2 regions of the Nonomuraea africana genome follow, and region 1 is predicted to be linked to the other one. Evidence: riboswitches for the same ligand, from Rfam matches in the RefSeq annotation. Region 1 holds a riboswitch; the other holds the start of a gene.
What was found. A riboswitch is a leader RNA that binds a small molecule or an ion and turns the genes downstream of it on or off. The one in region 1 is predicted to bind guanidine.
Positions count from the first base shown of each region.

Region 2: it holds a riboswitch for guanidine, as region 1 does, so the genes downstream of both, H4W81_RS32605 (DMT family transporter) here and H4W81_RS01635 (MBL fold metallo-hydrolase) in region 1, are expected to answer to the same signal.

Region 1 covers NZ_JADBEF010000001.1:372,559-376,938, reverse strand. Annotated here, with positions in the region: gene H4W81_RS01650 (N-acyl homoserine lactonase family protein) at 1-532, shown strand, start outside; gene H4W81_RS01640 (SRPBCC family protein) at 1,036-1,443, shown strand; guanidine-III (ykkC-III) riboswitch at 2,660-2,722, shown strand; gene H4W81_RS01635 (MBL fold metallo-hydrolase) at 2,736-3,614, shown strand; gene H4W81_RS01630 (PhzF family phenazine biosynthesis protein) at 3,713-4,380, shown strand, end outside.
Region 2 covers NZ_JADBEF010000001.1:6,888,722-6,893,101, reverse strand. Annotated here, with positions in the region: gene H4W81_RS32615 (acyl-CoA dehydrogenase) at 1-1,560, opposite strand, end outside; gene H4W81_RS32610 (class I SAM-dependent methyltransferase) at 1,662-2,468, shown strand; guanidine-III (ykkC-III) riboswitch at 2,479-2,539, shown strand; gene H4W81_RS32605 (DMT family transporter) at 2,562-2,885, shown strand; gene H4W81_RS32600 (hypothetical protein) at 2,953-3,396, opposite strand; gene H4W81_RS49550 (GNAT family N-acetyltransferase) at 3,481-4,380, shown strand, end outside; gene H4W81_RS32590 (molybdopterin-containing oxidoreductase family protein) at 4,360-4,380, opposite strand, start outside.

The sequences.
Region 1 (4,380 bases):
TGTCCACACCGCGGTCATCTCCCATCTGCACCAAGACCACATCGGCGGATTGCGGGAGCTGACCGGTGCCCAGATCGTGGTCAGCCGACACGAGTGGGAGACCCTCGAGGAGCCGGCACCGCAACTGCGCGGCCTGCTGCGCTCCCACATCGACCTGCCCGGACTGCGCTGGCGCCACATCTCTCCGGAGCCCCTTGCCGACCCTGCCCTGGCCCCCTTCACCACCGGCCATGACCTGTTCGACGATGGCAGCATGGTGCTGCTGCCCACTCCCGGTCATACCCCCGGGTCGCTGTCGATGCTAGTCCGCGGACCAGGCCGGACACCGCTGCTCATGGTCGGCGACCTGACCTACGACTCGGATCTGCTGGAGAAAGGCATCGTGCCGGGGGTCGGTGAGAAGCGCGAGCTGGCTGGCACGACACAGATGGTCAACGAGCTCCGCCTGCAGAATCCCGCCCTGGCCGTTCTGGCCGCCCACGACCCGGGCGCGACCGCCACCCTGGCCGCCGCTGTCCACGCTCCGCTCTGAGCGAGATGCGACCCGGGGAGGAATTTTGGCCGGTGGCGCCGACGACGCGGTGGCAGGGAATGATGATGCCGCTCGGATTGATGCCGTTGACCAGGCCCACGGCTCGGGCTGCGGTTGGCTTCCCTATCCGGTCGGCAAGCTGACCTAGGTGATCGTCTCACCGTAGGGGGTTTCCCGCAGGGCTGCCCACACCCGTCACCGGCTATGGCGGTGGCCAGGCGGCCGAATGTGGGCTGATGATTACATTGCCATGAGCCGCGAATCGAGCCTGGTGTGGTTCCAGCGCGCTCGACCGCCGTCACATCGAGATGACCCTCACCGAGGACGGGCTCCGGTAGGTCGCACAGATTGCCGTGATCGAGGAAGAGTTCGTTGATCAACACCGCGGCAGAAGGCCGGGGCCTCGACCAGATCACCAGCTTCCCCGGGGCCTTCGTCAGCAATCTCCCCGCGGACCAGGCCGTGGCTCGCCGCACGAAGCAAGAGAAACGGAGACAGAGACCATGACCATTCAGCGAGCGATGAGATTTGTAGACGCGCCGCCCTCCCGGGTTCGTCAGCTGCTGCTCGATGCTCAGGCGCTGCCTGATTGGAACCCGGCAATCCGATTCATTGATGGACCCGCCGAAGCTTCCGCCGGCGTCCAGTACGCCACTACCGTCCGCGGCGGGCTCAGTGGGAGCTGGGAGTACACGCGCATCGACGAACAACACATCGACACGACCTGGCGAGTCCCCGGGTTTCTGGAAACCGGTACCTGGCGGCTGCGGCCACACGAAGGGGGCACCGTGGTCACCCACGAATTCCAGCACCAGGGGCCCCTGGCCCGCGTCCTGAGCAACGCCTTTCGCGGTGTCGCCGAACTACGCCTTGACCGTCTGAGCCAGCAAGCCACCCGTTTCATGAAGTGAGAGGAATACGGCACCCTCCGAATGTGCCGCAGTAGTCCGCGGGCTGCGCAGGTCCGACTTGTAGACATGTCCGTAGATCAGGTGGCGGGATGGGGGCCTCCTTCGTCTGGCTTGGGGCGGGGCTGCAGCCACAAACTCGACGCGGGTGACGCTCGGCCGACGAGTCGGCGCGATGCGTCCAGGACAAGGGCGGCGCCGCGGACCTGGGGTCGATGAGGTCGAAGTGGTCGGCGCCCGGCGGCTCGACCAGCTTGGATCCGTGGGCGTTGTGGTAACGGTGAGCCATGTCCACCAGCAGCACCTGGCGTTGGTCGCCGTGAACGATGATGACCGGTGCCTGTGGAGCGCCGAATGCGCTCGGGTCGGTGGCCGCGTCCCGGTCGGCACATCATGAGGGCCGCCACCGAGCAGATCGGCCACCGCTCCGCGCCCGTTGCTGAGACGGTATGCCTCGGCCAGGTCTGCGGGCGACGCTAATGCCACCGCTGCAGCCACTCGAGGACGACCAGCGGTCCACCAGGGTGAGGCGTTCGGCAGGCGGCTTGCGGTAAGCCTGAGCTATGCCGGACTGGAGCAATGCTTGAGTGCGCGTGTACAAACTGATCGTTAGGGCGACTTGGAAGAGGCAGATCGCGCGAGCCGTCGTCCCATGAGGATGATCATCGCCCACAGGACCATGGCCTCGTGGTGTTCGGAAGTCACGTACGCACCGCCTGCGCTGGGAGATCTGGTGGGACGCGGAGTCGATCCTCACGGTGATGAGCGCAGGATCCGTTTCTGCGAACTCGCCGGTGAAGGTGAGCGAGATGTCTGGGGTCGTGCTGGCGCGAGGGATCGTTCACCTGACGTACTTTGCGGCGAGGCCCTCGCCTGTTTTCTGGAGCGCCACCGCGCCGCACCCGGCACCGCGGTGCCTACGCCGAGACCCTTGCGTTGTGCTGAATATCAGAAGCATGCTCCCGATGTGACTTCCGATATTCCGGCCGGTGAGGGGCAGCAGGACACCGAAGCGGCTTCCCATCTTCGGGCTGCGCACTCGCTGCGGCCACACATGCAAGGGCGGCCTTGCTGCCCAAGGAGTAGTGCTCGGCTGGCCCCCACCGCGCAGGGGTTCCAACGCGGCAGGGGCTGCTGTGCCGCGGCGACAGGCACTGAGCCAGGACGATCCATGGCGGCGAAGAGTAGCTGATCGTTGTCGTGGTAGTTTCGCCGTGGAAGCCCGCAAGTGCTTGCCCCGGACGAGACGTGCGCCGTACCCGGCCTGCAAAGACGACGCACTCGAAGGAGACGTCATGAATGCAGGCACACCCCTCGTCGATTTCACTGGAGTGACTCCACAGCCTTGTGCGCTGGATGTCCGGTGGATTCACGGCTCACCGTCGGCCAAGCACAACACCGATCCGGACATCCAAATCCACGCGTACGACGAGCACACGTTCATTTTGCGGCAGAATATGGCGATCGACTACGAGGCGCCGTTCTTGTTCCTGCTGTTGGGAAACGCACGTGCGGTGTTGATCGATACCGGAGCCACGGCATCCGCCGAGTTCTTCCCCCTGCGCCGGGTGGTCGATGGGCTCGTCGCCGGCTGGCTCGCCCGTCACCCCCGGGAGGAGTACCACCTGTTGGTACTGCACACCCACCCGCATGGCGACCACATCGCGGGCGACGATCAGTTCGCCGACCGCCCCGACACCACGGTGGTCGGCGCGGACCTGGCCACCGCCTGGGAGTACTTCGGGTTCAGCGAGGATCCCGACGCCGTGGCACAGGTCGACCTGGGAGGCCGTGTTTTGGAGTGCCTGGCCACCCCGGGCCACCACGAGGCGGCGGTTACGTTCTACGACCGGTGGACCGGGTTCCTGCTCACTGGCGACACGGTCTACCCGGGCCGTCTCTACATTCAGGACTGGTCGGCCTTCGCCCAGACCATCGACCGCCTGATCGACTTCTCCGACCGCCGACTGGTCACCCACGTGCTCGGCTGCCACATCGAGATGACCAGGCAGCCAGGCGTGGACTACCCGATCCGCACCACCTACCAGCCCGACGAGCCCCCACTGCAAATGACCACCGGGCACCTGCACGAGATCCGCGCGGCGATCAAGGAGATCGGCGACCGGCCCAGCCGGCGCGCCTACCCCCTTTTCGTCCTCTGGCCAAATCCATGAGCAGCACGAACGCCTCGGGCCGACTGCCCGAGGCGACGTCGTCCCCTGCCGCGATGCCTATGGGGCGGCTGGTGACGCTGCCGTACCGGACCTCCGTCGTGTTCGGCTCGGCCTTCGTCGACATCCGCGATCCGCATAACGGGCTTGGCAACCCCTTCGCCGTCGTCATGGGCGCCGACGTCGGAACCTGGGACGTGGAACAGCGCCAGGCGCTGGCCCGCCGCACTGGTACCCCCGAAACCGTGTTCATCGACGCCGTCCGCGAGCCACGCGGGCCAGACGACCCCTACGGGTACGAGCTCAACCTCACTGTCCTGACCCCGACCGGCAGAACACTCGGCGCGTGCGCCCACGGCTTCATCGGCGCCGCACACACGCTCGCCGAGGCCGGGCTCACCGTGCCAGGCCGCGATCTTCTGATCACCACGTCGGCCGGAGGCTCCGCACGCGCCTCGCTTCCCCGTGCCCGAACGGTCATGCTGCACTTCGTCTCACAGGAGCCCTGGGTTGCGTACGGTCACGAACAGGCGCTGGAGAGGATCTTCCACCTGCCACTGCCATCCCTGGCCGACGGTCTGCCGGTCCTGTCCGTCGGATCACCCAAGCTGACCATCGAAGTGACACCCGCCACCTTCGCTCGACTGCGCCGGGAACTGGACAGTCTGAACTACGACCGGTTGATGGCCCTGCAGCGCGAGCTCGACATCAACGGAATCCACCTGTTCTGCCGCAACAGCACGACATCGTCGCCCGAGCACGTGATCCA
Region 2 (4,380 bases), 6.5 Mb from region 1:
GTAGACCTCGCGCGGCGCCTCCAGCGACCCGAGCGCCCATCCGGCCATCGTGTCGCCCATGGCCTTGACCTCGGCCGCGGCCTCGGCGAGCAGCTTGCGCTCCTGCTTGAGCCTGCCATTGCCCGCCTCGGAGGAGGCGAAGGCGTTGATCTCGGCCATCAGCGCGCCGATCGCCGCGCCCTGGTTGCGCAGGATCTTGCGGAAGAACAGGTCGAGACCCTGGATCGCGGTCGTGCCCTCGTACAGGGAGTCGATCTTCGCGTCGCGGATGTACTGCTCGATCGGGTAGTCCTGCAGGTAGCCGGAGCCGCCCAGGGTCTGCAGCGAGCGCGACAGCATCTCATAGGAGCGCTCGGAGCCGACACCCTTGACGACGGGCAGCAGCAGGTCGTTCATGGCCTCGGCGTGCTTGTCGCCGGGGTTGATCAGAAGCGTGTCCTGGAAGGTCGCGGTGTAGAGCACCAGCGCCCGCATGCCCTCGGCGTACGTCTTCTGCAGCATCAGCTCGCGGCGCACGTCGGGGTGGTGGGTGATGGCGACGCGCGGGGCGCTCTTGTCGGCCATCTGGGTCAGGTCGGCGCCCTGCTTGCGGGACTTGGCGAACTCCAGCGCGTTCAGGTACCCGGTGGACAGCGTGGCGATGGCCTTGGTGCCGACCATCATGCGGGCGTGCTCGATCACCATGAACATCTGCTTGATGCCCTCGTGCGCGTCGCCGACCAGCGTGCCGATCGCCGGGTGCTTGTCGCCGAAGGTGAGCTCGCAGGTCGTGGAGACCTTGAGGCCCATCTTCTTCTCGACGTTGGTGACGTAGGCGCCGTTGCGCTCGCCGAGGCTGCCGTCCTCGAGGTTCACGTGGTACTTGGGCACCAGGAACATCGACAGGCCCTTGGTGCCGGGACCGTGTCCCTCGGGCCTGGCCAGCACGAGGTGGAAGATGTTGTCGGCCATGTCGTGCTCGGCGCTGGTGATGAAGCGCTTGACGCCCTCGATGTGCCAGGTGCCGTCGGGCTGCTGGATCGCGCGGGCGCGACCGGCGCCGACGTCCGAGCCGGCGTCGGGCTCGGTCAGCACCATGGTGGCGCCCCAGTTGTTCTCGATCGCCAGCTCGGCGAAGCGCTTCTGCTCGGGGGTGCCGAGCTTCCACAGGGTGTAGGCGAAGTTGGGGCCCGCGGCGTACATGTAGAGCGCGGGGTTGGCGCCGAGCACCATCTCGGCCGCCGACCAGGCCAGCGTGCGGGGGATGCCGGGGCCGCCCAGGTCCTGGGGCAGGTCCAGGTGCGCCCAGCCGCCCTCCATGAGGGCCTTGTAGGACTTCTTCACGCCGTCGGACACCGTCACCGTCGACGTGGCGGGGTCGAAGACGGGCGGCGTACGGTCACCCTCCTCGAAGGAGTCGGCGAGCACGCCGGTGGCCAGCCTGTTGACCTCGTCCAGAATGCTGCGGGCCACGTCCTCGTCCACTTCGGCGAAGGGGCCCGTACCGAGGATGTCGCCGCGTCCGAAGACCTCGAAGAGGTTGAACTCCAGGTCGCGCACGTTGCTCTTGTAGTGGCCCATGGCTGCTCTCTCTCCTTGAACCGGGGGTGTTTGTACTGGCGAGTAACCTTACTCCGAATGCTACCCATGGGTAACCTCTCCTATGCACATACTCTCGACTCATGGATGCCGAAGCGCTGAACGAACGGTGGCGGCAGCACCTGGCGTCATGGGCCATCCCGCCGGACATCCTCGAGGCGGCGCCCACCGACCCGTGGGGCCATTCCCCCGCGCGCTTCGCCGCGCGCACCGACCGGGCTGTGGCGGAGGCGGAGGGGCCAACCCTGGCCAGGGTGGACGAGGCGCTCCCTGACGGGGGCACGCTGCTCGACGTCGGCGCGGGCGCCGGCGCGGCCTCCCTGCCGCTGGCCGAGCGCATCGGCAGGCTGATCGCCGTCGACACCTCCGCCGCGATGCTCGCCGAGCTCTCGCTCAGGGCGGAGAAGGCGGGCGTCCCCGCCACGACCGTCGAGGGAAGCTGGCCGGAGGTCGCCGAGCGCGTGGGCCGCGCGGACGTGGCGGTCGCCGCGCACGTCGTCTACAACGTGCCGGATCTGGCCGCCTTCTTCGTCGCCCTCGACGACCACGTCACCGGCAGGGTGGTCATCGAGCTGCCCAACCGCCACCCGATGAGCTGGATGAACCTGCTGTGGGAGCACCTGCACGGCGTGCGGCGCCCGGTCAGGCCCATCGCGGAGGACGCGGTCGCGCTGGCCGCAGCACTCGGCTTCGACGTGCGGGTGGAGGAGAGGGAGGCGCCGATCGAACGGTTCGACACGATCGAGGAACTCGCCGTGAGCGTGTGCCGCCGCGCCTGTCTCGACCCCTCACGGGCGGGGGAGGTGGCGCGGACCGCGATGGAACTCGGCATGTGGCCGGTGCCGCGAGACCGGTGGGTGACTCTGTGGTGGAATCACCGCGGGCGTTGAGCCGTTGTCGGTAGTGAGCGACACGCTCCCGGACGAGACGCGCCGTACCCGGAACGCCAAGACGACGCACCCCTTCGACAACAAGGAGTGCACATGGCTTGGGTCGTTCTCGTCGCCGCCGGCCTGCTCGAGGTCGCCATGGCCTACTCGCTCAAGATGAGCGAGGGCTTCTCCCACGTGTGGTGGGCTCTCAGCTTCCTGGTCTTCGCCGTCCTCAGCTTCGGGGCGCTGTCCTTCGCGCTCAGGAGCCTGGAGGTCGGCACCGCCTATGCCGTATGGACGGGCATCGGCGCCGTAGGCACCGCGGTGCTGGGCATGCTGCTGATGGGTGACGACGTCTCGACGGTCAAGCTCGGCTCGATCGCCTTCATCGTCATCGGCGTCGTCGGCCTCAACCTCTCGGGCGCGGCCCACTGACGAACCGCGGAGAAGGACGCCCGGGCAGGCGTCCTTCTCCGGGGGCCGGCGCTCTCTCGAGTGCGGACTAGCGCGCCCTCCCCTTCATGGTGAGGGTGATGATGCCGGCGATGAGGTAGACCAGCGCGCCCCGCCAGACCGAGTCCCACGCGGCCCCGACGATGCCCTCGCCGTCGATGACGAGCTGGACGGGGTAGCTCAGGACCGCGGTGATGCCGGCGGGCAGCAGCGCGAACTTCCACGGGTGGCGCAGCGACCAGCTGCGCGCCTGCCTGGTGACCCTGTCCCCCTCCTCGGGCTTGGCCACCGCGCCGATGGCGGCGATGAGGGCGAACAGGCTGATGCCGAGTCCGAGGGCCCACGGCAGATCGGCGGATCCCGGCAGGATCCACCCCATGCCGAGGCTGGCCGCGGTGACCACGCCACCGCCCACGGCGGCGGCCTTCCACGGGGCGCCACGCAACGCGGCGCCGGACAACGACAGTTCTTCGCGTCGAGAGAGCTCGTTCATAACCCCAAGGGTGCCTTTTCGCGCCCCTTGTCCACATCGGGGATCGACCCTGAGAGTTCCCCGAGGATGCGTCATGATTCGGACATGCAGGAATTCACCATCGAGCGACTCCGAACCGGCGACGAGGACCGGCTGCGCGAGATCAGGCTTCGCGCGCTGGCCGACGCGCCCACCGCCTTCGGCGCCACCTACGACAAGGAAGCCGCCCACCCCCGTGACAAGTGGGCCGAGCGCCTGGCCGACCCCGACGCGGCCTGGTTCGTGGCGGCCGGCGCGGGCCTGGTCTGCGCCAAGCAGGAGCGCGAGGGCGAGGCGCACCTGCAGTCGATGTGGGTGGCGCCGGAGGCCAGGGGGACGGGCCTGGCCGGTCGCCTGGTGGACGAGGTCGTCGCCTGGTCCAGGACGCGCGATGCGTACGAGATCGGCCTGTGGGCCGTCGACGACAACCTCGGCGCCCGCGCGCTCTACGCGCGCAAGGGCTTCCTGCCGAGCGGCGAGGTCATGGCGCTGCCGTCCCATCCCGAGCTGATGGAGTCGCGCTACGTCCTGTCCCTGGTCTTCCGTACGGCCGGCGCCGACGACCTGCCCGCCATCGTCGCGCTCATCACCGACGACGCGATCGCCGCGGCCCGCACCGGCGCGTACGGCCCCGAGCACGTGGCCGCCTTCGAGGACATCGAGGCCGACCCCAACAACGAGCTCATCGTGGCCGAGCTGAAGGGCGAGGTGGTCGGCACGATGCAGCTCACCTACATCCCCGGCATCTCCCGGCTGGGCGCCACCCGCCTCCAGGTGGAGGCGGTCAGGATCGCGGGACACCTGCGCGGGCAGGGCTGGGGCCGCAGGATGATGGAGTGGGCCCACGCGAAGGGCAGGGCACGCGGCTGCGCGATGGTGCAGCTCACCTCCGACAAGCGGCGCGAGGACGCGCACCGCTTCTACCGCTCGCTCGGCTACGCCCAGTCACACGAGGGGTTCAAGCTC